Regions from separate parts of the Streptomyces sp. NPDC031210 genome, predicted to be linked through region 2. Evidence: riboswitches for the same ligand, from Rfam matches in the RefSeq annotation. Region 2 holds a riboswitch; the other holds the start of a gene.

Region 1 (16,242 bases), on a different contig from region 2:
GGTGGGCCAGCACCAACGCCTTGAGCTCGCTGATGAGTTCGCGGTGCCGGCCGTTCTCCAGGTCGGCCTCGATCCGCAGTTCGAGGATGCGGAAGCGCAGCTCCTCCAGCCCGGTCACGTACGAGAGGAGCCGTCCCCCTGTCTCGACGTCGGCGAGCGCGGGTCCGCGCCACAGGGCCAGGGCCTGCTCGAAGCATGCCAAAGCCGCTGCAGAATCGCCCCGTTGGAGCAGTTCCTGGCCTTCCTCCGCTTTCCTCTCGAACAGGCTTACGTCCAGACTCGACGACGGAATGGTGAGGCTGTATCCACCCGGCTGGGTCTGGAGCAGGTTCCCGTGTCCCTGTTTCAGAAGGAGCTTGCGGAACTTGTAAATGTACGTCTGAAGGGTGGTCACCGCGCTCGGGGGCGGGAGCTCGGGCCATAACTCGTCGATCAGCTCGGACGACTGCACCACGGTGTTGTGCCGCAGCATGAGCAGGGATATGAGCTGACGCGGCTTGGGCGCGGTCGGCATGATGTTTCGACCCCCCGAGATGATTTGGACGGGACCTAAAAGCCGGAACTCCAAGATGTTTCCCCCGTTTCAACTGAGTCGCGCACGGCCTGTCATCGCCACGCCGTGCGCGCCCTCTACGTCGGCCGATCACCTCGACTTCACGGTAGATCCTTGAAAACGACTGGTCAATGTTGGGGCGGGGGACCGAAGGGGCCCCGATGGATCGCTGAAGAAAAGACAGAATGTCCAATCTGTCGGATCTTGACTCGCGGTCCGGGAAAGGTTCCCGTAAAGCCGCGTCCCATCGAGGAATGGCGGAGATTCGATCCCGCCACGGCCGCCCGCTGGGCCGGTATTCGACAGGCGTCAACTGGTGGGTTGCTGCTTGCGGCTTATACCGGGAACCTAATGCATGAGGCACCTTTTCCCGTCAAACTCGGCGGGTTCATCGCCCTCCGGAGCGCCCCCCGGTGCCGCCGGACGCCCCTCAGTCGTACGGACGATTCAGGGGGATCGGCCGATCCGCGCCCCGTCCGGCACCGCGCCCAACGTCCCGGCTCCAGTGTTCCTCCAGCGGGACTCCAACGGAGGGACCGCTCCGCGGCGTTCCCGGCCGGGTCGTCCGACACGCTTCCGCCGCCCGTGTCAACTCTCTCCGCTCCTCCAATCGCCATTGAGTCGAATGCGAGCTATTCCGCGCACGCTCACTCCGTGGACATTTCCGATGTGGTCGACACAGGGCTCTGCGTCGCAATGGACAGGGCTACGGGCACCGGTAAAGGGGGACGCTGATGAATACAGCGACGAATCGCTGTGTAGTCATCACGGGAATCGGAATCGTGGCTCCCGGTGCCATCGGTGTGAAGCCGTTCTGGGACCTTCTGACGGCGGGTCGCACCGCCACCCGCGCCATAACGGCTTTCGATCCCGAACCCTATCGTTCCCGAATAGCCGCGGAATGCGACTTCGACGCCTCGGCGGAGGGGCTCACACCCCGCCAGATTCGCCGAATGGACCGGGCCACGCAATTCGCGGTGGTCGCTGCGCGAGAGGGAATCGAGGACAGTGGGATCGACCGCGAGGCCCTGGACGGCTCCCGGATCGGGGTGGTCATCGGCAGCGCGGTCGGCTGCACCACGAGCCTGGAGAACGAGTACGCCGTCGTCAGCGACAGCGGCAGCCGATGGCTCGTCGACCACGCCTACGCCGTCCCGCACCTCTTCGACTACTTTGTGCCCAGTTCCATCGCCGCCGAGGTGGCCCACGACCGCATCGCGGCGGAAGGGCCGGTCTCACTGGTGTCGACGGGGTGCACCTCGGGCCTCGACGCGGTGGGCCGCGCCGCCGATCTGATCGCGGAGGGCACGGCCGACGTGATGGTGGCAGGGGCCACCGAGGCGCCCATCTCGCCCATCACCGTGGCCTGTTTCGACGCGATCAAGGCCACGAGCCCCGACAACGACCGGCCGGGCGAGGCCTCCCGTCCCTTCGACCGCACCCGCCGGGGCTTCGTCCTCGGCGAGGGAGCCGCCGTCTTCGTCCTGGAGGAGCGGGAGCACGCCCGCCGCCGGGGCGCCGAGGTGTACGCCGAGATCACCGGATTCGCCTCCCGCTGCAACGCCTTCCACATGACCGGTCTGCGGCCCGACGGACGGGAGATGGCGGAGGCGATCAGGGTCGCGCTCGCCACCGCCCGCACGGAGCCGTCCACGATCGACTACGTCAACGCCCATGGCTCGGGCACCAAGCAGAACGACCGCCACGAGACCGCGGCCTTCAAGGCGAGCCTCGGGGAGCACGCGTACCGGACCCCCGTCAGCAGCATCAAGTCGATGATCGGCCACTCGCTGGGCGCCATCGGCTCCCTGGAAATCGCCACCTGCGCCCTCGCCATCCGCCATGATGCGGTCCCGCCCACCGCCAATCTGCGCGTGCCCGATCCCGAGTGCGACCTGGACTACGTACCTCTGGAGGCCCGTTCCCTGCCGGTCGACAACGTCCTCACGGTCGGCAGCGGATTCGGCGGCTTCCAGAGCGCCATGGTGCTGTCCGGACCCGACGCACGGGGCCGGGGGGCGGCGTGAACGCGGACACGGTCATCACCGGGATGGGGGTGCTGGCCCCCACCGGCCTGGGCCATGACGAGCACTGGAAGAACATCCTGAGCGGCGCCTCGGCGATCGGCCCTGTCACCCGGTTCGACGCCGAGCCCTACCCCAGCCGACTCGCCGGCGAGGTCGCGGACTTCGTCCCGGAGGAGCACCTGCCCAGCCGGCTCCTGCCCCAGACCGACCACATGACCCGGATGGCCCTTGTGGCCTCCGACTGGGCCCTCGCCGACGCCGAGTTCGACCCAGCCCTGCTCCCGGAGTACGGGGTGGGCGTCGTCACCGCCGCCTCGGCGGGCGGCTTCGAGTTCGGCCACCGGGAGCTGCAGAACCTGTGGGACCGAGGACCCGAGTACGTTAGCGCCTACCAGTCCTTCGCCTGGTTCTATGCCGTCAACACCGGCCAGGTCTCCATCCGGCACGGACTGCGCGGCCCCGCCGGAGCCCTGGTCACCGAACAGGCAGGCGGCCTCGACGCTCTCGGGCAGGCCCGCCGGCAGCTCCGCCGGGGGCAGCCGATGGTGCTCGCCGGAGCCGTCGACGGATCCCCCTGCCCGTGGGGCTGGGTGGCCCAGCTCAGCACCGCCAGGATGAGCCGGGAGTCCGATCCCGCCCTCGCCTACCGGCCCTTCGACGCCGAGGCCGCCGGTTACGTGCCCGGGGAGGGTGGCGCCCTGCTCGTCCTGGAGAGCGAGGAGGCCGCACGGGCGCGCGGCGCACGCCGTCGGTACGGACGGATGGCGGGCTACGCGGCCACCTTCGACCCGCCGCCCGGCTCGGGACGCCCCGCGAACCTCGTACGGGCCGTCCGGGCCGCCCTCGACGACGCAGAGCTCAGACCCGAGAAGATCGACGTGGTCTTCGCGGACGCGGCGGGCACCCCGGAGGAGGACGCCGTCGAGGCCGACACGCTGCGCACCCTCTTCGGCCCCCACGGGGTCCCGGTCACCGCGCCCAAGACCATGACCGGCCGGCTGAGCGCCGGAGGCCCCGCCGTCGACGTGGCCACGGCCCTCCTGGCGCTGCGCGAGGGCGTCATCCCCCCGACCGTCCACGTCTCACGACCGCTGCCGGACCACACCCTCGACCTCGTGACAACCCCGCGCCGGGCCCGGCTCGCCACGGCGCTGATCCTCGCCCGGGGACAAGGGGGGTTCAACTCGGCCCTGGTCGTGACGGGCCCGCGCTGACCCCACCCGCCCCACACCCCCGCCCCCTGACAGGAGACATGGAGATCATGGACCGGCTGACGACCGACAGGCTCATGGAGATCATGCGCGAGTGCGCCGGTGACGGTGACGCGATGGAGACCGACCGCCGCCCCGAGGACGTCGAGTTCGCCTCGCTTGGCTACGACTCCCTGGCCATGCTGGAGACATTGAGCAGGCTGGAGCGGGAGTTCGGCGTGGCCATCGACGAGGAGGAGTTCGCCGGTGCCGTGACCCCGGCCGAGCTCACCACCGTGGTCAACCGTATCCTGACCGAGACCGTCTGACGGCCGGTGTCCCGGCCGGCCGGGACACCGGCCTCGAGAGCGGTCGAACCGGTCCAGATTCATCACCATGTTCGCCAGCATGTACTCCGCGGGCCTCCGGCCGGCTGAGGCCGTTGGGCTGACAAGGCCCGATGCTAGCTCCCTGACGAGGGGTGGGGGGCGCCACGCTTCACCGGACCCGGCCGACGTGGAGGAAGAAGCGACCCGCACTGGCCCCGGCCGTGCGACGATGCCGGTATGAATCGACTGGCTAGCGAGCAGTCGTCCTACCTACTCAGCACGCCTCCAATCCGGTGGATTGGTGGCCATGGGGAGAGGAGGCGATGACGGAAGCTAAGCCTCGATCCACCGGGTGACGGTTGGTCCAGTGTCCGGATGTGAAAGTGGAGATGCGCTCTGACTTGTGAGAATAGGAGTTCTCTAGGCTTCTACTCGACGAGTCCGGAGGTGCATCTCGGGGATGCGTTCTTCCATGCCGCCACGTGCGGTGTCCGCAGCCTTTGATGATTCCAACCTGGTCGCGGACGCCGGCCTGGCCCGGTGATGCGCTTGGCCGAGCGGGGCGGCTGTCGGAACTGGTCCGCGAGACCGTACGCATCAACAGTGCGGACAACGGTGGCGGTGCGAACGCGGCAGCGAAGGTGATGCCGCTGGTCGCGGCGATGTGCGCCGGGGCCGACAGCATCGATGACGCGCTGCGGCATGGAGCGGCGCGTGTTCGGTCCCGCCAAGCAGGGCGCCCAGGTCGGCCGGTTCAAAGGCTTCCGCACCCTGCACCCGCTGCTGGCCACGATCTGTACCCCGACCGCCCAGCCAGTCATCGCCGCGGTCCGGCTGCGTCAGGGCAAGTCGGCCGACTCCCGCGGCGCCGAACGGTTCATGACCGAGGCCCTGACCACCGCGGCCGAAGCCGGCTGCACCGGCATCCGTGTCCTGCGTGCGGACAGCCAGTTCTACAACGCCGACGTGGTAGCCGCCTGCCGTCGGGCCAGCACCCACTTCTCCACATGACGGGGATGAACCCCTCGATCAAGCGGGCCATCGCCGCCATACCGGAGGGCGCGTGGACACCGATCCGCTACCCGAGGGCGGTTGTCGATCCCGACACCGGCGAGCTGATCTCGGACGCCGAGGTCGCCGAGATACCTGCCTGCACCGCCTTCACCGGCCGCAAGAAGGCCGAGCAGGTCACCGCCCTCCTGATCGTGCGGCGGGTCCGGGGCCTGGCCAAACCCGCCACAGTCAGCGAACAGGGCGAGTTGTTCCCGGCCTGGCGCCACCACCCGTTCTTCACCAACAGCCCTTTCGAGACCCTCCAGGCCGAGCGGCAGCACCGCCACCACGCGGTCATCGAGCAGGTCATCGCCGACGGCAGAGCCGGGCCCCTGGCCCACCTGCCTTCCGGAAAGTTCAACGCGAATGCCGCGTGGCTGATCCTGTGGGCGACAGTCCACAACCTGCTGCGGGCCGCGGGGCGCCCTGGCCTCGTCCTTCCACACCAAGGCCACCACCTCAACCCTCGGCATCCCGGTCGTCTTTCACCAGTTACTCCTAGCCCGGCGGCCAGCCGGTGGCCGGACGCGTTTGGACGACGCAATTACAAGGCAGCACCGGCCAACCAGCCGCAAATGTTCTGATCAGGCAGAACGTCACTCAGCAGCACGAACGCTCACGGTCTCGTAATGCGTAGGTCTCGGGTGCGAATCCCGAAGACTTGGTCGGTCGACCAGGTCTGGTTCATGAGTATGTGAGGGCCGCTGCATTCCATGTGAGGGTGACGGCGTCGCCGTTGAGAAGCGCGTCTGCGAAGGCGGTGACCTACCGGACGACGTCGGTGAAGCGTTCGGGGTAGCTGGTTGGGGCGGGGCCTTGTCGGCGGCGCCCGGCGGCGTAGGAGGTCTGGCGACGCGGGCCGAGGTCGGTGATGGTGGCGCTGAGAGGTTTCAGGGGTGATGCCGCGGTGTGTGGCGGTGGTGGTCAGTGCCGTGGTGAGGGGCGGACTCACCGCACACGACGGCGCGAGGGGCCTGTGCGCATACGGCCAGCAGATCTGCGTGCGCCGTCTCTGGGGCGTCTGCCCCGCCGGTACACCCCACGGGACAGTTCGTCTGTCTCCCCTTCCGTGGCCGAGTACGCCAGATCCGCGGGGGGGGGGAGCAGGGCTTGACGCGCCTGCGCCGTCGCGAACGTGGGGGAGAGGTCGGCCAGCCGCTGCTCCAAGCGCGAGTTTTCCGCAGCACTCAGGTATCGAATGACAGTCCTCCAGCGATCTTGGAGGATCGATTTGATACATCCTGGCAGCGGCTGACGGTCAGGGCGGATCGGAACAGTGACCGAGGGTGCCACGAGCCCCCAGGCCAGGCGCCCATCCCGTGGGATGTCCCGGGGCTTTTCGGGGACTTTCCGCCGGGTAAGCAGGGAAGGCCCTGACAGCGCTGAAAGAAGCGAACGCGCTGGTCAGGGCCTACCACCTCAGCACTCGATGATGTTCACCGCGAGCCCGCCCCGCGCCGTCTCCTTGTACTTGACGCTCATGTCGGCGCCGGTTTCCTTCATGGTCTTGATGACCTTGTCGAGGGAGACGTGGTGGCGGCCGTCGCCGCGCAGGGCCATGCGGGCGGCGGTGATGGCCTTGACGGCGGCCATGCCGTTGCGCTCGATGCAGGGGATCTGCACGAGGCCGCCGACGGGGTCGCAGGTGAGGCCGAGGTTGTGCTCCATGCCGATCTCGGCGGCGTTCTCGACCTGTTCGGGGCTGCCGCCCAGGACCTCGGCGAGGCCGCCGGCGGCCATCGAGCAGGCGGAGCCGACCTCGCCCTGGCAGCCGACCTCGGCGCCGGAGATCGAGGCGTTCTCCTTGAAGAGCATGCCGATCGCGCCGGCGGCCAGGAGGAAGCGGACGACGCCCTCCTCGTCGGCGCCGGGCACGAAGTTGATGTAGTAGTGCAGGACCGCGGGGATGATGCCGGCCGCGCCGTTGGTGGGGGCGGTCACGACCCGGCCGCCGGCGGCGTTCTCCTCGTTGACGGCCATCGCGTAGAGGGTGACCCACTCCATGGCGTGGGCCAGCGGGTCGCCGTCCGAGCGGAGCTGGCGCGCGGAGTTGGCGGCGCGGCGGCGGACCTTCAGGCCGCCGGGCAGGATGCCCTCGCGGGACATGCCGCGGGTGACGCACGCCTGCATGACCCGCCAGATCTCCAGGAGGCCGGCGCGGATCTCGTCCTCGGTGCGCCACGCCTTCTCGTTCTCCAGCATCAGGCCGGCGATGGACAGGCCGGTCTCCTGGGAGAGGCGCAGGAGCTCGTCGCCGGTGCGGAAGGGGTGGGTCAGGGGGGTGTCGTCCAGCTTGATGCGGTCCTCGCCGACGGCGTCCTCGTCGACGACGAAACCGCCGCCGACCGAGTAGTACGTCTTCTCCAGCAGCGGCGCGCCGGTGCTGTCGTAGGCGAAGAGAGTCATGCCGTTGGCGTGGTACGGCAGGGAGCGCCGCCGGTGCAGGATCAGCTCGGTCGACTCGTCGAAGTCGATCTCGTGGGCGTCGCCTATCTCGGCCCCCATCAGCCGCAGCCGCTTGGTGGCGCGGATCCGCTCGACCTCCGCGTCCGCGGTCTCGACGTCGACGGTCCGGGGGGAGTGGCCCTCAAGGCCGAGCAGGACGGCCTTGGGGGTGCCGTGGCCGTGGCCGGTGGCGCCCAGGGAGCCGAAGAGTTCGGCGCGTACGGAGACCGTCTGGGCCAGGAGTCCGTCCTTCTTGAGGCGTCCGGCGAACATCCGGGCGGCGCGCATCGGGCCCACGGTGTGGGAACTGGAGGGGCCGATGCCGATGGAGAAGAGGTCGAAGACGGAGATGGCCACGGTGGCGGACTCCCTTGTCTGCTCGTGGTGGACGGTGGAGCAATGGGGCAGGAGGTGCGGCAATGGGGCAGGAGGTACGTTTCCGCACCGGCTGTCGAGCGTAACGCGGACGCGGCGCGGTGCCGCCGGACGGGAAGCGTCGGGCGGGCGGCGCCGGGCGGAACGGCGGAAGACAGCGGTGGGGGAGGGGAGGCGCTGACGGGGGCCGGTGGCCCGGGACAAGGCCCCGGGCCACCGGTGCGTTCCCGCGCGGCCCGGTCCGCCGGTCGTGTGCCGGGGACCGGACCGTCCGCACCTGGTGAATCGCGTCACAGGCGGCCGGGTGTCACCGGCCGCGCCGCACCGGACGCGAGGCGTCACGGCGACGCCCGCACCGCCTCGGCGACGTGGGCGCCACCACGGTGACGCGGAGGCGTCACAGCGACGGGTAGAGGGGGTGCTTGTCGGCGAGCGCGGTGACGCGGGCCTTGAGGGCCTCGGTGTCGTACGACGGCTTGAGGGCCTCGGCGATGATGTCGGCGACCTCACGGAAGTCGTCGGCCTGGAAACCGCGGGTGGCCAGCGCCGGCGTGCCGATGCGCAGGCCGGAGGTGACCATCGGGGGACGGGGGTCGTTGGGGATGGCGTTGCGGTTGACCGTGATGCCCACCTCGTGGAGGCGGTCCTCGGCCTGCTGGCCGTCCAGCTCGGAGTCGCGCAGGTCGACCAGTACGAGGTGGACGTCGGTGCCGCCGGACAGGACCGAGACGCCGACCTCGGTGACGTCCGGCTGGACGAGGCGCTCGGCGAGGATGCGGGCGCCGTCCAGGGTGCGCTGCTGGCGCTCCTTGAACTCCTCGGACGCGGCGACCTTGAAGGAGACGGCCTTCGCGGCGATGACGTGCTCCAGCGGACCGCCCTGCTGACCGGGGAAGACCGCGGAGTTGATCTTCTTGGCGAGCTCCTGCGTGGACAGGATCACGCCGCCGCGCGGGCCACCGAGGGTCTTGTGGGTGGTGGTGGTGACGACGTGGGCGTGCGGCACCGGGTTGGGGTGCAGTCCGGCGGCGACCAGGCCGGCGAAGTGCGCCATGTCGACCATGAGGTACGCGCCGACCTCGTCGGCGATGCGGCGGAACGCGGCGAAGTCGAGCTGGCGCGGGTAGGCGGACCAGCCGGCGACGATCAGCTTGGGGCGGTGCTCCTTGGCGAGGCGCTCGACCTCTTCCATGTCGACCAGGTTGGTCTTGTCGTCGACGTGGTAAGGCACGACGTTGTAGAGCTTGCCGGAGAAGTTGATCTTCATGCCGTGCGTGAGGTGCCCGCCGTGGGCGAGGTTCAGGCCCAGGATGGTGTCGCCCGGCTTGATGAGGGCGAACATGGCGGCGGCGTTGGCCTGCGCGCCGGAGTGCGGCTGCACGTTGGCGGCCTCGGCACCGAAGAGCGCCTTGATCCGGTCGATGGCGATCTGCTCGACGACGTCGACGTGCTCGCAGCCGCCGTAGTAGCGGCGGCCGGGGTAGCCCTCGGCGTACTTGTTGGTGAGGACCGAGCCCTGGGCCTCCATGACGGCGACGGGAGCGAAGTTCTCCGACGCGATCATTTCGAGGGTGGACTGCTGGCGGTGGAGTTCGGCGTCGACGGCGGCGGCGACGTCGGGGTCGAGCTCATGGAGGGAGCTGTTGAGGAGCGACATGAGGTCTTCCTGGAGGGGTCAGGCGGCGCGAAGCGCTTCCGCGTGGGCGGTGGCGGTGAGGAGGGCCGGGAGGCTCAGCCGCCGGAGAAGGCGGTGTACTCGTCGGCCGAGAGCAGGTCGCCCGGCTCGCCGGAGCTCTTCACCTTGAACAGCCAACCACCCTCGAACGGGGCGGAGTTCACCAGCGAGGGGTCGCTGACGACGTCTTCGTTGATCTCCGTGATCTCGCCGTCGACCGGTGAGTAGAGATCGCTGACCGACTTGGTCGACTCCAGTTCACCGCAGGTCTCGCCCGCCGTGACCGTGGTGCCGACCTCAGGAAGCTGCACGTAGACGACGTCGCCGAGCGCGTTGGCCGCGTGCTCGGTGATGCCGACCGTCGAGACGCCGTTCTCGGCGTCCGACAGCCACTCGTGCTCCTTGCTGTAGCGGAGCTGCTGGGGGTTGCTCATGGCTCGATTCTCCTGTACGCGAGGGTGTGATCGTGAAACGGGGTCTTGCACAGTGAGACGCGCCGGGCGCGCCGGTGGCACGACCGCGGTGCGCGGTGCGGTACGGGTGCTACTTCTGCCGCTTGTAGAAGGGCAGCGCGACGACCTCGTACGGCTCATGGCTTCCACGGATGTCCACCGCGACACCCTCGGTGCCCGGGGTGGCGTACGCCGCGTCGACATAGGCGATGGCGAGCGGCTTGCCCAGGGTGGGGGAGGGCGCGCCGGAGGTGACCTCGCCGATGACCGTGCCGTCGGCGGCCGCGACGACCGGGTAGCCGGCGCGCGGGACGCGGCGGCCCTGGGCGATCAGGCCGACGAGCTTGCGCGGCGGGCTGGCCTCGGCGCGCGCGGCGGCCGCCTCCAGCGCGGCGCGGCCCACGAAGTCACCGCCGTTGGAGGTCTTGTCGAACTTCACGACCCGGCCCAGGCCCGCGTCGAACGGCGTGGTCGCCGTCGTCAGCTCGTGCCCGTACAGCGGCATGCCCGCCTCCAGGCGCAGCGTGTCGCGGCAGGACAGGCCACAGGGCACGAGCCCGGCGTCCCGGCCGGCCTCGGTCAGCGCCTCCCACAGGGCGACCGCGTCCGCGGGCCGGACGAACAGCTCGAAGCCGTCCTCGCCGGTGTATCCCGTACGGGCGATCAGCGCGGGCACGCCGGCGACGGTGCCGGGCAGGCCCGCGTAGTACTTCAGGCCGTCCAGGTCGGCGTCGGTCACCGCCTTGAGGATGCCCGGCGACTGCGGCCCCTGGACCGCGATCAGCGCGTAGGCGTCCCGGTCGTCGCGGACCTCGGCGTCGAAGCCGGCCGCCCGCTCGGTCAGCGCGTCCAGCACCACCTGGGCGTTGGAGGCGTTGGCGACGACCATGTACTCGGCCTCTTCGAGGCGGTAGACGATCAGGTCGTCCAGGATGCCGCCGGCGGCGTCGCAGATCATGGTGTAGCGGGCGCGGCCGGTCTTGACGCCGCCGATGTTGCCCACCAGGGCGTGGTCGAGGAGGTCGCCGGCCTGCGGGCCGGTGACGGTGATCTCGCCCATGTGGGAGAGGTCGAACAGGCCGGCGCGGGTGCGGACGGCGACATGTTCGTCGCGCTCGCTGGCGTAGCGCAGCGGCATGTCCCAGCCGGCGAAGTCGGTCATGGTCGCGCCGAGCGCACGGTGCGTGGCATCCAGTGCGGTACGGCGGGGGGCATCAGTCATGGTTCCGGGCTCCCAGACATGGGTGACAAGACGAAGTCTCCCCATCTGTCATCGGAACCTGAGAGGTTCACCGGGATCCCGCGAACGGGCCGGTTTGCACCTTGGGTGGAACCGCACCGCTGCGGCTCGCTTTTCAGATCTGCCTCGCCCGCGCGGTATAGGGGCCTGAGAGATTCAAGGGAGGACTTGCTCCTTCGGCGCCCCGCCGTGGCGGCCGGGGACTCTCCCGCGCGGATTCAAGCGGCCGGTATGGAGTTGGCTGTGCACGGCTGAGCGCGAGTGTGCACGTGGCGCCGACATCATTGCACGACGTCGCCGGATGCAGCAGTCCCGGGCGCCCACCCGTTCACGGGCCGGACGGATCGGGCAATCGCCTTGATGGCCATTACCTTTCCTTGACACTCTGCGGGGAGGGGACGGTCGCGAGCCGGACCCAGCACAGGACCGGGAGGTCGATCACGGTGCACAGCGAAGCCGCAGGCGTGACCACCGCGGGAGCCACGCCCCCGCACACCGCCCGGGCGGGGCACACCGCCGCGGTGCCCGGGCGCCGCCGCCCGTCACCGGCCGTAGTCCGCCCGGGACGCGGCGCCGAGGTCCTGGACCTCAGGGGAGCGGGCACCGGCCGCCCCGCGGCCACCATGTGCTTTCCGGCCGGCGACCTGGTGGTCGTCTCCGGCCTGCCGGGCAGCGGCAAGAGCACCCTGATGCACCGCGTCGTGCCGCCGCTGGACGGGCGGGGCGCGGCGGTGCACCGCATCGATTCGCAGGACGTCCGCGCCCGCTTCGAGAGCGGCCGCCTGCGCCGCCTGCCCTACGGCCTCTACCGCCCGCTGGTCCGCGCCGCCCACTACCTCGGCCTGCGCCGCGCCCTGCGGTCGGGGGAGAGCGTGGTGGTGCACGACTGCGGGACGCTCGCGTGGGTGCGCCGCTGGCTCGCCCGGTCGGCCCGGCGCGGCGGCCGCGGCCTGCATCTGGTGCTGCTCGACGTGCCGCCCGCGGTGGCGCTGTCGGGGCAGGCGTCCCGAGGACGCGGGGTGTCGGGGTACGCCTTCGCGCGGCACCGCCGGGCGGTGGGCCGGCTGGTCGGCGGCGCGGAGAGCGCCGGGCTGCCGGCCGGGTTCGCGTCCGTGACGCTGCTGGACCGGCCGGCGGCGAGCGCGCTGGAGGCGGTCGCCTTCGGCTGACGGGCCGGGCCGGGCCCGCCGGCCGGCCGCTCCCGACCGCCACCCGCCGCCGCCTTCGACCGCCGCCTCCGGTGCCGCTAGGGTCTTTGGCCAGATAGCGCGGTTCGGAACGGGTGGGTGGACATGAGCATTCCTGACATGGGGATACCGCAGTTGGCGTGGCCTGCGAACGAGCTCGAAGAGGTGCTGGCCGCCGCCGTCGGCCACCCCGGCGCCGGTGGCCGGATCGTCGAGGTCCTGGGCCGCAGCCTGGTGTGGGTGCCCCTGCCCAACGGCGGCGGCCCCCAGAGCGCGGGGCCGGGCGCCGGCGGCCTGGACCTGCCCACCGTCGAGATCGGCGGGGAGGTCTACGTCCCGGTCTTCAGCTCCGAGCAGGAGTTCGCGCGGGTCGTCGGCTCGCACCTGTCCTTCACGGTCGCACCCGCTCGGGAGTTCGCCCGCGGCCTGCCGCCGCGGATCGGCATCGCGGTCAATCCCGAGGGCACGATCGGTGTCCCGCTGCCCCCGGCGGCGGTGGCGGAACTGTGCCGGGTGGGGCGCGGCGAGGCGGACGGCCCGGCGAGCGGCGGCCGGGTGCGGTTGTTCGAGCCCGACTGGCAGGACGAGCCGGTGGACTTCCTGGCCGCGGCCGGACTGGAGTTCTCCGGTGCCGGATTTGTCCTGACTGCCCGGCGTGCCCTGGCCAGTGTCGAGGGCGACACGCCCGCGCTGTTCGTCGGAGTTCAGGTCGCCACGACGCCCGCCGCGCTCCAGGACGGCACCGCCCGCGAGGCGGCCCTGACGGCCCTGGGACGTGCGCTCGGCGCCGTTCCGGTGCCCTGGCCCGTACAACTGGTCATGCTGGACCTCGCCCAGGGCGACCCGGTCGCCGACTGGCTGCTGGAGCGCGTGCGGCCCTTCTACTCTCGCGACCCCTCGTAAGCTGGTTGGATGACGGGCGGGCGCACCCCACGTGCCCTGCTGACAGAAGGGACGGACCACGTGAGCGCGGGTGCGCATCAGGGAGCGGCGGCGGCCGGACAGGTCGAGCAGATGCTGCGGCAGGTCTCGCCCGGTCGCTACGACACCTATGAGGCACTGCTGCACGCGCTCGCCGCGGGTCAGGTCTGGATGCTGCTCTGGCACGGCCGGGCCGGTATGCCCGACGCGCAGTACGGAAACATGGAGGTCGACGGCCTCGGCTACGCCCCGTGTGTGACCTCGGCCCCCGAACTCGCCGCCTCCGGCTGGAACCGCGACCACGAACTCGTCACCGGCCCCGAGATCGCCGCCGCCCTCTTCCCCGACCGCTGGGGCCTGTGGCTGAATCCGCACGCTCCCGGCGGCGGTGTCGGCATCCCGTGGCTGGACCTGCGCCGTATCGCGGGCGGCCTGGACCGCCTGCCCGCCGGGCCGCTGCGGATCAGCGAACCGGTCATCGAGATCCCGCAGTTCTACGCCCTCCTGGCGCAGAACGCCCACCGCACGCCCGCGGTCCGCTCGCTGCGCCGGGCCTGGGTGCAGCCCGCCCTGGGCGCCCCTTATCTGGCGATCGGCCTGGATCTGTACGACACCGGCCAACTCGCGGTGGAATCCGCCCGGTTGATGATCCAGCAGTCGATCGGCGCGGTGCCGGACGGGCTGCCGGTCTCGACCGTCGCGATGAACGACGAGTACGACCCCGTCGGGATGTGGATGCGCGCCTCGGCCCGCCCCTTCTTCGACCGCGACGGCTACGGCCAGGCGCCCGCCGCCGCGCCCTCCTACGGTTACGGATACCCGCGTCCGTACTGACCACGGCCGCCACCGGACGAGACCCTAACGCGCCGTTCTTGGCCTGAATTCGCCTCTTGTGGCCGCCGGTTGAGTCCCTTTTGCACCCTGGCGCGCTCCGCTCAGGCGCCACCGCTGTCCGTATAACGGAAGCCCGCTGACCACATCACAGTTACGCATCCATTCACCTCTGGGGCTGGTGAGTGATCGCGAATCGGATGAAGACTCCGGCTGCAGAGAGCTCCGGCTCTTTGTACGAGCGTCGTTCAGACCGGCGTCCGCGCGAACCTCCGAACTCTCCCCAACGGGAACGAGCGTGAGGCCCCGCCGATGCGTGCACCAGTGATGTGAATCAGGCCGCTACAGCGGCGGGCATGGGCCGGCCACCGTCGGCCGAGAGGGGTCAAGGGCACCGTGACCGCACCGATCGAGACCACCGGGGCGGCTGCCGAGGCGCAGCCGGAAGCGGTGCTGAAAGGCGTGGAGAGCAAGCGGATCGAGGGACGCTCGCTCGGCCAGATCGCCCTGTTGCGTTTTCGGCGCGACAAGGTCGCGGTGGCCGGCGCCCTCGTCGTCGTCCTGCTGATCGCCCTCGCCGCGCTCTCCCGCCCGATCCAGTCCCTGCTCGGCCTGGACCCCAACAGCCCCAACCAGTCGCTGATCGATCCCAACACGACGCTGCCCAAGGGCGACCTGGGCGGCATGAGCGCGGACCACCCGCTGGGCGTCGACCCCAAGTTCGGCCGCGACCTGCTCGCCCGGATCCTGGAGGGGTCCTGGGTGTCGCTGATCGTGGCCTTCGGCGCGACCCTGCTGTCGGTGGCCATCGGCACCGTGTTCGGTGTCGTCGCCGGCTTCTACCGCGGGCGGGTGGACGCGGTCATCAGCCGGATGATGGACGTCTTCCTGGCCTTCCCGCTGCTGCTGTTCGCCATCGCGATCTCCGCCTCCCTCCAGGGCGGCGCGTTCGGGCTGGAGGGGCTGCCGCTGCACATCTCCGTCCTGATCTTCGTGATCGGGTTCTTCAACTGGCCGTACATGGGCCGGATCGTGCGGGCGCAGACCCTGTCGCTGCGCGAGCGGGAGTTCGTGGACGCCGCCCGCGGCATGGGTGCGCGCGGGCCGTTCATCCTCTTCCGCGAGCTGCTGCCCAACCTGGTGGGTCCGATCATCGTCTACTCGACGCTGCTGATCCCCTCCAACATCCTCTTCGAGGCGGCGCTGAGCTTCCTGGGCGTCGGCATCCAGCCACCCCAGGCGTCCTGGGGCGGCATGCTCAACCAGGCGGTCAAGTACTACGAGGTCGACCCCCAGTACATGGTCGTCCCCGGCCTCGCGATCTTCGTCACCGTGCTGGCGTTCAACCTGCTCGGCGACGGCCTGAGGGACGCCCTGGACCCGCGCAGCCGCTGACGCCGCCGGGCCCGCCGACCTCAGAACTCCGCACCGTCCCAAGAGTTCCCACCAGCTCACCGTCTCGACAGCCCCCACCGTCTCGACACCCCGCAGCCTCACAGCCTCGATCAAGGGCTCCGTCTCTCGTCAGATTCCAGAGCTTTCCCGACCAACCGAAGGGGACCCCACCACCATGCGAAGGTCAGTTCCGGTCGCGGCAATCGCGGCCCTCACCAGCGCGGGACTCGTGCTGTCCGGCTGTAGCGGAGGTAAGGATTCCGGTGGCGAATCGGCCGGGGCGAACGCGGCGACGAAGGGTGTCGTGAACGCCTCGGACGAGAAGGGCGGCACCCTCAGCTACGCGCTGAGCGACGCCCCCGAATCGTTCGACCCGGGCAACACGTACTACGCCTTCGTCTACAACTTCAGCCGGCTCTACGCGCGCCCGCTCACCACCTTCAAGCCGGGCCCCGGCCCGAAGGGCAACGAGCTGGTCCCCGACCTCGCCGAGTCGATGGGCAAGCCCAGCGACGGCGGCAAGACCTGGACGTACAAGCTGCGCGAGGGCCTGAAGTACGAGGACGGCT
Region 2 (12,494 bases):
CGCCGTCCTCACCGGTCTTGACGACGACGACCTTCATGCCGGCCATGACGGCGCTGGCGGCGTTGGTGCCGTGCGCCGAGGACGGGATCAGGCAGACGGTGCGCTGCTCGTCGCCGTTGGCGCGGTGGTAGGCCCGCACGGCCAGCAGACCGGCGAGCTCGCCCTGCGAGCCGGCGTTCGGCTGGAGGGAGACCTTGTCGTAGCCGGTGACGGTGGCCAGCCGCTCCTCCAGCTCCTGGATGAGCGTGAGGTAGCCCTGTGCCTGGCCGGCCGGCGCGAACGGATGGAGCTGGCCGAATTCCGGCCAGGTGACCGGCTCCATCTCGGTGGTGGCGTTGAGCTTCATCGTGCAGGAGCCCAGCGGGATCATGCCGCGGTCCAGCGCGTAGTCCTTGTCCGCGAGGGTGCGCAGGTAGCGCAGCATCGCGGTCTCGGAGCGGTGCTGGTGGAAGACCGGGTGGGCGAGGTAGTCGTCGGTGCGCAGCAGCGCGGACGGCAGGGCCTCGGCCGCGGCCGCGTCGAGCTGCTCGATGTCGCCCTGGACGCCGAAGGCGCCCCAGACACCGGCGAGCTGTCCGCGCCCGGTGGTCTCGTCGCAGGCGATGCCGATCAGGTCGGCGTCGACCTGGCGGAGGTTGACACCAGCCTCACGGGCGGCGGCGACGACCTCGGCGGCCCGGCCGGGGACCCGTGCGGTCAGCGTGTCGAAGTACGCGTCGTGCACGATCTCCACACCGCCGGCGCGCAGCCCCTCGGCGAGGACGGTGGCGTAGCGGTGGGTGCGCCGGGCGATGGCCGCCAGACCGTCGGGGCCGTGGTAAACGGCGTACATTCCGGCCATGACGGCGAGCAGCACCTGCGCGGTGCAGATGTTGCTGGTGGCCTTCTCGCGGCGGATGTGCTGCTCGCGGGTCTGCAGGGCGAGGCGGTATGCCTTGTTGCCGTCGGCGTCGACGGAGACGCCCACCAGGCGGCCCGGCAGGCTGCGGGCGAACTTCTCGCGTACGGCCATGAAGCCGGCGTGCGGTCCGCCGAAGCCCATCGGGACACCGAAGCGCTGCGTGGTGCCGACGGCGATGTCCGCGCCCAGCTCCCCGGGCGAGGTCAGCAGCGTCAGGGCGAGCAGGTCGGCGGCGACGGTGACCACCGCGCCCAGCTCCTGCGCCCGCGCTATCACGGCGCGCGGGTCGCGGACCGCGCCCGAGGCGCCCGGGTACTGGAGCAGGACGCCGAAGACGCCGCGCTCGGCGATCTCGGCGGGAATGCCGTCGCTCAGGTCGGCGACGACGACCTCGACGCCGGTCGGCTCGGCGCGGGTCTGGAGCACGGCGATGGTCTGCGGCAGGCAGTCGGCGTCGACCAGGAAGACGCCCTGCTTGACCTTGCCGACGCGGCGGGAGAGGGACATGGCCTCGGCCGCCGCGGTGCCCTCGTCCAGCAGGGACGCGCCGGAGGTGGGCAGCCCGGTCAGGTCGGCGACCATCGTCTGGAAGTTCAGCAGCGCCTCCAGGCGGCCCTGCGAGATCTCCGGCTGGTAGGGCGTGTACGCCGTGTACCAGGACGGGTTCTCCATCACGTTGCGCAGGATCACCGGCGGGGTGAACGTGCCGTAGTAGCCGAGGCCGATCATGGAAGACAGGACCTGGTTGCGGTCCGCCAGGCTGCGCAGCTCCTCCAGGACCTCGGCCTCGGAACGGCCCTGCGGCAGCCCCAGCGCCTCGGCGCTCTTGATCACGTCGGGTACGGCCGTGGCGGTGAGTTCGTCCAGCGAGCCGAAACCGACGTGCGCGAGCATCTTCGCCTGCGCCTCGTGGTCGGGACCGATGTGCCGGTACTCGAAGGGGGTACCGCGCTCGAGCTCGGTCAACGAGATGCGATTGGTGGTCATCTGCGGGGGCCTCCTGGTCAATACGACCTACGAGGGGCACCACGGCGCTGGTGCCCGGACGGCCTCCCCCTCTGTCATCTCAACCTGAGAGCTTCACCGGACCGCCGCTGCGGCCCGGCTTTCACCGTCGGTGAGGAAGGGTTCCGGTGCTGTGCTGTCCGTGGCCCGCCCTGCTTTCCAGAGTGACCTCGTCCATGCGGTACGTGTGCCTGAGAGATTCCGGGGAGGATTTGCTCCTTCGGCGCCCCCGTCGCGAACGACAAAGGACTCTCCCGCATGGGGTCTGCAGCCATTCGCCAGCCTACCAGCGTGCCACCTGGGGGATCCTTCGAGTGGCCGGGGCATGAAATGTGCCGTTTGGTAGTTGTCACAGGGCAGTTGCGACCAACGTGGAGGGGCCGTGCAAAGTGACATCGATCCCCGGAGCCTGATCGGCCGCAAAGCGTTCGACCGGCACGGCCAGAAGATCGGCACGATCGACGAGGTCTACCTCGATGACGCGACCGGAGAACCGGAGTGGGCCGCCGTCCGTACGGGCCTGTTCGGCAGGGACGCGTTCGTGCCGCTGGAGCCGAGCGAGATGGTCGGCGACGTGCTGCACATCCCCTACGACCGCAAGCTGATCAAGGACGCCCCGGACTTCGGTGTCGGCCGGCACCTCTCCCCCGAGCAGGAGCTCCAGCTCTACCACCACTACCGGCTCGATATCTCCTCACCGGACTCGGTGTCCTCGGCCGGCGACAGGGACTTCGGCCGGGTCGCCGGCGCGGAGGACTGACTTCCCGGCTCGCCGCCCACCAGCGGCAAGGGCTCCCCCGGCCGCAGCTCCGGGTCGTCGACGGCAAAGGTCCGCACCCTTCCCGGTGCGGACCACGGTGTCTCGAAGCGCACGGTCACTCTTCCCACCCCACTGCCCTGCACCCACCCCGCGCCGTACTCGGCGTGCACCACGTCCAGCCCCGGATACCAGCGCCGCGGCAGCGGCTCCTCGGGCTCCCCGCCGCCCGTCACGTCCACCGCCGGCTCGGCCACCGCGTTCGCCGTCTCCTGCGCCTCCCGCTCCGTCGCGAGCTGGGCGAACAGGTCCTCCTGGGTGTAGTCGGCGAGCCCGCTCACCCCCACGCCCAGCAGCCGGACCCCGCCCGTCGTGTCGACCGTCTCCAGCAGCCGGGTCGCCGCCTCCCGGACGACGGAGGGATCGTCGGTGGGCCCGCGCAGGGTCTCGGAGCGGGTCAGCGTCGAGAAGTCGTAGTTCCGCACCTTGATCACCACCGTGCGTCCGGAGCGCCCGGCCGCCCGCAGCCGCTCCACGCAGCGGTCGGCGAGCCGCAGGACCTCCGCGCGCACCCGCGTCCGGTCGGTCACGTCGACCTCGAAGGTGTCCTCGACGGAGACGGACTTCGCGTCGCGATCGGCCACCACCGGACGGTCGTCCTTGCCCAGCGCCATGGCATAGAGCCCGGCGCCGTGGGATTTGCCCAGCAGCCGCACCAGCTCGGCCTCCCCGGCCTCGGCGGTCTCGGCGACGGTGTGGATGCCGGCCCGCCGCAGCGCCTCGGCGGTCGCCGGGCCCACGCCGGGCAGCGTCCGGACCGGCATCGGCCCCAGGAGCTCCCGCTCGGTGCCCGGCTCGATCACCACCAGGCCGTCCGGCTTCGCCGCCTCCGACGCGATCTTCGCCAGCATCTTGGCCCCGGCGAGCCCCACGGACCCGGTCAGACCGGTGGCGTCATGGATGTCCCGGCGCAGCCGCTCGCCCACGGCCCGCACGACCGACGTCCGGGCCACGACGCCACCCGCTTCCAGATCCACGAACGCCTCGTCCAGGCTCAGCGGCTCCACCAGCGGCGACAGCGCCTGGAGCAGCTCCATGACCGTGTCACTCACCTGGCGGTAGAGGGTGAAGCGCGGACTGAGATAGGCCGCGTTGGGGCACAGCCGGCGCGCCTGGGCGGTGGGCATGGCGGACCGGACACCGAAGACCCGGGCCTCGTAGGAGGCGGTGGAGACGACGCCGCGCGGCCCGATCCCGCCGACGACCACGGGCTTCCCGCGCAGGCTCGGCTTGGCCGCCTGCTCGGCGGCCGCGAAGAACGCATCCATGTCCAGATGCAGGATCGTCGGCGCACGTCTCACATGTCTGATGCTGCCCTACGCCACTGACAATCGGCCCCCGGCCGGGCCCGGACCGGCGCCCGCGCGCTCAGACCGCCCGGTTGCGCCGCCGCGCCAGCTCGTCGTGCGGGTTCTTCCCGATCAGCGTCTCGCCGGTGTCCACCCGCTCGCCGTGCAACTGGGACAGCGCGCCTTCCACATCGCGCCACACCACTCCGACGGCGATGCCGAAGACACCCTGGCCACCCTGGAGCAGGTCGACGACCTGGTCGGGCGAGGTGCACTCGTAGACCGTGGCGCCATCGCTCATCAGCGTCATCCGCGTCAGATCGGCCAGGCCGCGCTCGCGCAGGTGCTGGACGGCGGTACGGATGTTCTGCAACGACACCCCGGTGTCCAGCAGCCGCTTGACGATCTTCAGGACGACGACGTCGCGGAAGCTGTAGAGCCGCTGCGTGCCGGAACCGTAGGCCGGCCGGACGCTCGGCTCCACCAGGCCCGTACGCGCCCAGTAGTCGAGCTGCCGGTAGGTGATGCCCGCCGCCGCGCACGCGGTGGGGCCGCGGTAGCCGATGGTCTGCGCCTCGCGGTCTCCCGACACCGCCGCGGCCTGTGCCGGTGCACGGTTCGCCGCCGCGCCCGAGTGGAGCGGCAACGCCCCTTCCGCCGCCATACCGTCGCCGGTGATTGCCACGCCGCCCTCCGTCCTCCACGTCCCGGACGGGACCTGCCATATCGACGGTATGCAGTCACCCGGGGTGCGTCAACGATCGCCGCGCTCGCCACGCCGAGTGATAATCACCCTACGAGTGGTTTCTCGTGTCCCGAGACGGGGAAGGCTGAAAGGTTTGGCCTGAATTAGCCGCCGGGCGGCCGAAGTCACTGGCTGTTGGTGCCGAAGTCCTCGGGCGAGATCTGGTCGAGGAACTCGCGGAACTTCTCCACCTCGTCCTCCTGCTCGTCCGGGATGGCGATCCCCGCGTCGTCCAGCACACCGTCCGTACCGAAGATCGGCGTACCGGTGCGCAGCGCCAGCGCTATCGCGTCGGACGGCCGTGCGCTGACCTCCACGCCGCTGGCGAAGACCAGTTCGGCATAGAACACCCCCTCGCGCAGGTCCGTGATGCGGACCTGCGTCAGCTCCTGGCCCACCGCGTCCAGCACGTCCTTGAAAAGGTCGTGCGTCAGCGGCCTGGCAGGGACCATGCCCTGCTGGGCGAAGGCAATGGCGGTCGCCTCCCCTGGCCCGATCCAAATGGGCAAGTAGCGATCGCCTCCCACCTCCCGCAGGAGCACGATCGGTTGGCTGGAAGGCATTTCCACCCGGACACCCACGACGTCGAGCTCGTTCACATAGCAACCCTAGGACGTGCCCGGCCGGTTTGGGTAGTCGGGCACTCGTTTGCTCACTGCAGGCGAACCCGCAGGGCGGTCTGGACCAGCGCCGCGTGGAGCCGTACGGACAGTGTCGCCAGCTCTCGCGCGGTGGCCTCGGCATGCGCCCTGGTCTGCGGATTACGGTGCCGACGAAGGGGTGCGACGACCTGTTCGACCAGGCCGGCCTCGCGTTCGGCGGCCGCTTTCACGGCCCGCAGATGGCGCGGTTCGAGACCGAAGCGCCCCAGATCGGCCACAAGCCTGGCCACGGTGACGGCCTCGACGTCGTAGGTGCCCTCCGCGTCGGGGACGATAAGGCCGTACGACTCCCAGTCCGCGAGCGCCGCCTCCTCCACCTCGGCGGCGGCCAGCAGCTCGGCCCGCCCGATCCGGACGGCCGTCGGCCGCTCCCCGTCCGGGTCGTGGACACCTTCCACCAGGTCACGGGAGGGCGTGGCGGGGGCGGGCAGCCGCACCGGCTCGCCGCGCTCCAGGGCGTCCAAATGCTCCTTGATGACCTTCAGCGGCAGATAGTGGTCCCGCTGCATGCGCAGGACGCCGGCCAGCCGCTCGACGTCCGCCGCGGTGAATTTGCGGTACCCGGAAGGCGTGCGCTTCGGTTCGACCAGTCCCTCGGCCTCCAGGAAGCGGATCTTGGAGATGGTGACCTCGGGAAATTCCTCGCGCAGCAAGGTGAGCACCGTGCCGATGCTCACCGGCTTGCTGTCCGAGGCGGCGGTGCCGGCCGAGCCGGCACCGCCTGTCGGTGTATGGCGCATATGCCTTCCCTGGCCGGTCAGATACCGGCGCCTCGCTGGCTCGCGTAGAAGACCAGGCGGTACTTGCCGATCTGCACCTCGTCGCCGTTGGCGAGGGCGACGGAGTCGATCCGCTCACGGTTGACGTAGGTGCCGTTCAGACTGCCCACGTCGGCAACCGTGAAGCCGCCGTCCTGGCCGCGACGGAACTCCACATGGCGGCGCGAGACCGTCACGTCGTCGAGGAAGATGTCGCTCTGCGGATGCCGCCCCGCCGTCGTCAGCTCGCCGTCCAGCAGGAAACGACTGCCGGAGTTCGGGCCCCGGCGGACGACCAGCAGCGCCGAACCCGGAGGAAGGGCGTCGACGGCCGCCTGGGCCTCGGGGGACAGCGACGGCGTCAGGGTCTGGCCCGTCGCCTCCGCGTCATAGGCCTCGAGTCCCGAGATGGAGATCGTCGAGGTCGTCTCGGACGCGCGCTCGGGCTGGGCGCCCGGACGCAGCGGCGCACCGCAGTTGGAGCAGAACCGGCTCGCCTCGGCGTTCCGGTGCCCGCACCTCGTACATACCGGCAAAGACCCTCCACCCGTGCGTGCGGCCGATGGTTCCTGGGAACCTATGCGGCCTGCCCCGGAGGGGTCAACGGAACCCGCGCCGTGCCCCCCGGACGGACCGCCGACCTCGTCACGGAACAGCGGGCGCTCCTCGCCGGCGGCGCCCTCATCGGACTGGCGCTGGGCGCGGTGCCGCGCCGGCCCGCCCTCCTGGCGTGCGCTCTTGCCGAACAGCTTTCCAAACAACTTCACGGGCGATTCCCCTTGAACGAAACAGACCCGCCCGTGGGGCAGGACGAACCCTCGATGCACACACCGGCCGATCCGGACATCCTGTGAACGTCCGTGGCCTTCAGACAGTTTCCATCACACACCACGTACACGGTGCGTCGACCCCCCGTTACCTCATGCCCTCCCCGGGCCATCGCCATAGGTGACCGCCTCACTGCGATGACGACCGAGAGTAGTCAGGCCGCTTCGCCTCTCGCAAGGCGCTCACAATGATCTTCTCCTCACGGGTCACAGCCACCTTGGCCTGCTCCTTTTCCAGCGTCTGCACCACCCCGCCAGGGATGTTCAGCGCCGGTTCCAGGTCAGCGGGCCTGCCGATGACCTTGAAACGGTAAGGCTGTGTGACCCGCTTGCCGTCGATCTCCACGCCACCCCGGACATCCGAGAGATAGGTGTTCGCGACGACACGTACCTGATTGACCTGAATGGCCTCGGCTCCGGCCGCCCGCAGCTCCTGGATGGTGTCCAGCAGTTTGTCCGCCTCGACGGAGTGCGTGGGATCGTCGATGACCAGGTTGATGCCGGGCCCCTGCGCCGCGACGGTCCCGGCCAGCACACCCAACTGCTGTTCCTTCTCCACGGTCTGCTTACGGGCCTCCTCGGCCTGGTCCGAGCTGTTCTCCAGCTCGGTCTTCTGCCCTTCCAGGCGCCGCTGTTCGTCCGTCAACCGCTGGGAGCGGTTGTCCAGCTCGTCCAGGATCCGCACCAGGTCCTCCTGGCGCGCGCCCCGCAGCGCACTGCTGTCACTGGTGGAACGTACCTGAATCGCCAGCCCGAGACCGAGAATGAACAGCAGGAGAGCGACGATCAGTTGAGCCCGGGTCAGGCGCGGCGGCCACAGGCTCGCCAAAAGCCGCTGCCGACCGGTCTCCGGACGCTCCCCGGTCCCCACTTCCGCGGCCGGCTCCGGGGCGGCGGCACCGGCCGTGTCGTCCCCGGCCGACGGCGTGCCTTCCGGTCGTACGCCCTTCGCGTCGTCTCCCGCCGGCGGCCGCTCGGGCACGCCCGGGCTCGCGGGAGGCATCGGCTGCCGATCGGTCGGCCGACGGTCCGGCCGCGGTTCCGGCCGCGGTTCCGGCCCGTTCTCCGGCTCGCTCCCGGGATCGTTCTTCGCCGGCTCGTTCTTCGCCGGTTCGTGCTTGTCCGCTTCGCGCTTGTCCGGTTCGTTCTTCTCCGGCCCGGGTGTCTCGTTCGTCGACATCCGCCTCACGCCCTGAAGACGTGCCGGCGGATCGCGGCGGCGTTGGAGAAGATCCGGATACCCAGCACGACGACCACGCCTGTGGAGAGTTGGGCGCCGACGCCCAACTTGTCGCCCAGGAAGACGATCAGCGCGGCGACGACGACGTTCGACAGGAAGGAGACCACGAAGACCTTGTCGTCGAAGATGCCGTCCAGCATCGCGCGCAGACCACCGAAGACGGCGTCCAGCGCCGCGACGACAGCGATCGGCAAGTAGGGCTCGACCACCGTCGGCACCACGGGTCGGACCACAAGTCCGACCACGACTCCCACGATGAGGCCCAGTACGGCGATCACGATGTGCCCTTCCCTGTGTCGGCGCCGTCCGATTTCGCGGCGCCGGCCTGCGGCTTTGCTGTACGAACGATCAAACTTGGCGCGGGCGGCAGCCTGACCTCGCTCTCGGCGGAAATCCTGGTGCGTACGCCGTAGTTCTCCTGCAACACGTGCAGGTACTGGCCGTCCGCGCTGTCCTGGAACGCGGTGCTGAGCCGCTGCCCGTCCCCCACCGCCAGCACCGTATAAGGCGGTACCAGTGGCTTGTTGTCGACCAGTATGGCGTCTCCCGCGGCTCTGATCGCCGAGAGTGACGTAAGCCGCTGCCCATTGACGGAGATGGCCTCGGCACCGGACTCCCACAAGCCGTTGACGACGCGTTGCATATCTCGGTCACGTACCCGGCCGGTGTCCGAGAAACCACTGCTCTCGCGCGGTCCGCCGCCGCTGGACTCCGCCTCCTTCGCGTCGTCCACGACGAGTTTCACACCCGGCCCGGTGACCTCCGTCGAACCGGCCAGCAGCGCCAGGAGATCGGCCTTGGCGCCGCCGTGCTCCTTCAGCGCCTGGCTCTGCATCCTGCTGACGGAATCCCGCAGCGCGTCCACCCGCCGCTGCACCTTGTCCGCCTCTGCGGTGCCCTTCTGGATGCGGTTGATCAGCTCTTCGCGTTCCTTGGCCAGCGTGGGGGCCGCTATCCGCGCCTGGGCCGCGCCCACGGTCACCACGACCGCCGCGAGCACCAGGCCCGCCGCCAGGCCCAACTTCGCCCGCAACGTGCGGGGCAGACCACGTACACCTGCTGCGGACTTCCGCGCGGCGGCCTCGGCGTATCCGTCGTCAAGGCTGTGATCCATCACGTTGGTCAGCAGCGACATGGACGCATCGGGCCGCGCAGCCGGCTTCTTGGTGGGGCTCCGATCGGGGCGCTGCTGCGACATGCCGCACATCGTCGCACGTCGGCGGTGCGCACTCCCAATGGCCCCACCGGCGTGCCCGATCGCGGCACGCCGGTGGGGACAAGATCACCGACCCGCGCTGTCCACCACGGCGGCCCACTCGTCGAGCAGTTGCTGGGCGGATGCGTCGTCCGGGCCCTCCGCCCACAGGTGCGTGACCGCCTCGGCCGGGTCGGGCAGCACCAGCACCCAGCGGCCGTCGGCCTCCACGACCCGCACACCGTCAGTGGTGTCCACGTCCCGGTCGCCGGCCGCCTCGACCACGTGCCGCATGACCAGGCCCTTGACCGCCCACGGCGTCGCCAGGTCCCGCCGCAGCACATGTGCCCGCGGGATCCGCGCGTCGATCTGGCTCAGGGTGAGCTGGGTACGCGCCACCAGGCCGATCAGCCGGACGAACGCGGCGGCACCGTCGAAGACGCTGCTGAACTCCGGGATGATGAAGCCGCCCAGACCGTCCCCGCCGAAGACCGTGCCGTCCGCGCGCCCCACCCGGGTCAGGTCGTCGGGCGAGGTGGTCGTCCACTCCACCTGCGTTCCGTGGTACGCCGCCACCTGCTCGGCGATGCGGGTGGTGGTCACCGGCAGCGCCACGCGTCCGCTGCGGCGTTCGGCCGCCACCAGGTCCAGCATCACCAGCAGCGCCCGGTCGTCCTCGATGATGCGGCCGCGCTCGTCCACCAGCGACAGCCGTTCACCTACGGGGTCGAAGCGCACGCCGAAGGCCGCCCGCGCGGAGGCCACGATCTCACCGAGCCGGACCAGGCCGGAGCGCCGCGCGTCGGCGGTCTCGGTCGGCCGGGACTCGTCGAGACCGGGGTTGATCGTCAGCGCGTCCACGCCGAGCCGGCCCAGGAGGCTGGGCAGGACCAGGCCGGCGCTGCCGTTGGAGGCGTCCACGACGACCTTCAGGCCGGCCTCACTGATACCGGTGGTATCCACGGCCCGCAGCAGCGAGCCCGTATAGGAGTCGAAGACGCTGGCGGGGAAGCGCAGATCACCGATCTCGCCGGGGAAGGCGCGCCGGTATTCCTGGCGGGCGTAGACCCGGTCGAGTTTGCGCTGCCCGGCCTGGGAGAGGTCAGCGCCCCGCTCGTCGATGAACATGATGTCGACGGAGTCCGGCACGCCGGGCGTCGTACGGACCATGATCCCGCCGGCGCTGCCGCGGGCGGTCTGCTGCCGGGCGACCGGCAGCGGGACGTTCTCCAGGTCGCGTACGTCGATGGCGCTGGCCTGGAGGGCGGAGATCACCGCGCGTTTGAGCGCCCGCGCGCCCCTGGAGTGGTCACGCGCGGTGGTGACCGTCGAGCCCTTCTTGAGCGTGGTGGCGTACGCGCCGGCGAGCCGGACGGCGAGTTCCGGGGTGATCTCGACATTGAGGATGCCGGAGACGCCCCGCGCACCGAAGAGATGCGCCTGGCCCCTGGACTCCCAGATCACCGAGGTGTTGACGAACGCGCCCGCTTCGATGGTCTTGAAGGGGTAGACCCGCACATTTCCCTGGACGATCGATTCCTCGCCGATGAGGCATTCGTCGCCGATGACGGCGCCGTCCTCGATCCGGGCGGCCCGCATGATGTCGGTGTTCTTGCCGATGACACAGCCGCGGAGATTGCTGTGCTGCCCGATGTAGACATTGTCGTGCACCACGGCCTTGTGCAGGAAGGCGCCGCTCTTCACGACCACGTTGGAACCGACGACGGTGTGCTCGCGGATCTCCACGTCCGCTTCCACCTTGGCGTAGTCACCGATGTACAGCGGCCCGCGCAGTACGGCGTCCGGGTGGACCTCGGCGCCTTCGGCGACCCATACGCCCGGCGAGATCTCGAAGCCGTCGATATCGACATCGACTTTTCCTTCGAGCACGTCGGCCTGGGCCTTCACATAACTCTCGTGCGTGCCGACGTCCTCCCAGTAGCCCTCGGCGACATAGCCGTAGATCGGCTTGCCTTCCTTCATGAGCTGCGGGAACACATCGCCGGACCAGTCAACCGGAACGTCCGGATCGAAATAGTCGAAGACTTCCGGCTCCATCACGTAGATGCCGGTGTTGACGGTGTCCGAGAAGACCTGACCCCAGGTGGGCTTTTCCAGGAACCGCTCGACCTTGCCCGCTTCGTCGACGATGGTGATGCCGAACTCCAGGGGATTGGGAACCCTCGTCAGACAAACGGTGACGAGGGCGCCCTTTTCCTTGTGGAAGCGAATCAGGTCGGTGAGGTCGAAGTCGGTGAGAGCATCACCGGAGATGACCAGGAAGGCATCGTCCCGGAGGGCTTCCTCGGCGTTTTTCACGCTGCCTGCGGTGCCCAGGGGCTTTTCCTCATTGGCGTACGTGAGCTCCATGCCGAGCTCTTCCCCGTCGCCGAAATAGTTGCGAACGAGCGAGGCGAGGAATTGTACGGTCACAACGGTCTCAGTGAGACCATGCCGTTTCAGCAGCCTCAGCACGTGCTCCATGATGGGCCTATTGGCCACCGGCAGCAGCGGCTTGGGCATGCTGGACGTCATGGGGCGAAGTCGCGTGCCTTCGCCGCCGGCCATCACAACGGCCTTCATGTCGGAAGCGTCCTCCTCTAAAGAGACGACGGGCTTGCCGACTTCACTTGCCAAGACCAACCACTGTACGCACCCAGGGGCTACGGGCCTTGGCGCGATCCGCCATCAGGCGAGCTCAGTCGGCTGTGGTGTCCGCCCGGATGAGTCGGCGGACCTGGACCACGTAGAGGATCCCTGCCCACCAATAGAGCGCCGTACCCCATCCGGCGAACGCCCATCCGAAAATAGCAGCGAGTGTGTGAAGCCAGCCACTCCCCTCACTCAGCAGAAGCAGGGGGAAGGCATACATCAAGTTGAACGTAGCCGCTTTGCCCAGGAAGTTCACCTGGGGAGGACCGTATCCGTGGCGTCCGAGAAATCCGACGGCGATCAGCAGCATCAGTTCCCGCGCCAGCAAGGCCGCGGTGAGCCAAAGCGGAAGGATCTCGCGCCAGGTGAGGCCGACGAGAGTGGAGAGGATGTAGAGGCGGTC

What was found. A riboswitch is a leader RNA that binds a small molecule or an ion and turns the genes downstream of it on or off. The one in region 2 is predicted to bind glycine.
Region 1: another riboswitch for glycine. It lies ahead of gcvT (glycine cleavage system aminomethyltransferase GcvT); the one in region 2 lies ahead of gcvP (aminomethyl-transferring glycine dehydrogenase).

Annotation. Positions count from the first base shown of each region.
Region 1 covers NZ_JBVIHH010000006.1:138,165-154,406, forward strand. Annotated here, with positions in the region: gene ACZ45Z_RS13705 (AfsR/SARP family transcriptional regulator) at 1-514, opposite strand, end outside; gene ACZ45Z_RS13710 (beta-ketoacyl-[acyl-carrier-protein] synthase family protein) at 1,288-2,580, shown strand; gene ACZ45Z_RS13715 (ketosynthase chain-length factor) at 2,577-3,794, shown strand; gene ACZ45Z_RS13720 (acyl carrier protein) at 3,833-4,099, shown strand; gene ACZ45Z_RS13725 (hypothetical protein) at 4,393-4,455, shown strand; gene ACZ45Z_RS13730 (hypothetical protein) at 4,814-5,110, shown strand; gene ACZ45Z_RS13735 (hypothetical protein) at 5,107-5,736, shown strand; gene ACZ45Z_RS13740 (L-serine ammonia-lyase) at 6,572-7,954, opposite strand; gene glyA (serine hydroxymethyltransferase) at 8,370-9,629, opposite strand; gene gcvH (glycine cleavage system protein GcvH) at 9,704-10,081, opposite strand; gene gcvT (glycine cleavage system aminomethyltransferase GcvT) at 10,191-11,321, opposite strand; glycine riboswitch at 11,357-11,464, opposite strand; glycine riboswitch at 11,465-11,560, opposite strand; gene ACZ45Z_RS13760 (AAA family ATPase) at 11,804-12,508, shown strand; gene ACZ45Z_RS13765 (enhanced serine sensitivity protein SseB) at 12,632-13,429, shown strand; gene ACZ45Z_RS13770 (enhanced serine sensitivity protein SseB C-terminal domain-containing protein) at 13,490-14,281, shown strand; gene ACZ45Z_RS13775 (ABC transporter permease) at 14,675-15,673, shown strand; gene ACZ45Z_RS13780 (ABC transporter substrate-binding protein) at 15,849-16,242, shown strand, end outside.
Region 2 covers NZ_JBVIHH010000017.1:438-12,931, reverse strand. Annotated here, with positions in the region: gene gcvP (aminomethyl-transferring glycine dehydrogenase) at 1-1,888, opposite strand, end outside; glycine riboswitch at 2,076-2,173, opposite strand; gene ACZ45Z_RS27105 (PRC-barrel domain-containing protein) at 2,289-2,666, shown strand; gene ACZ45Z_RS27100 (DNA polymerase IV) at 2,582-4,024, opposite strand; gene ACZ45Z_RS27095 (MerR family transcriptional regulator) at 4,092-4,697, opposite strand; gene ACZ45Z_RS27090 (bifunctional nuclease family protein) at 4,883-5,356, opposite strand; gene ftsR (transcriptional regulator FtsR) at 5,410-6,159, opposite strand; gene ACZ45Z_RS27080 (FHA domain-containing protein) at 6,177-7,004, opposite strand; gene ACZ45Z_RS27075 (DUF881 domain-containing protein) at 7,135-8,184, opposite strand; gene ACZ45Z_RS27070 (small basic family protein) at 8,190-8,522, opposite strand; gene ACZ45Z_RS27065 (DUF881 domain-containing protein) at 8,519-9,451, opposite strand; gene ACZ45Z_RS27060 (sugar phosphate nucleotidyltransferase) at 9,527-12,022, opposite strand; gene ACZ45Z_RS27055 (CDP-alcohol phosphatidyltransferase family protein) at 12,138-12,494, opposite strand, start outside.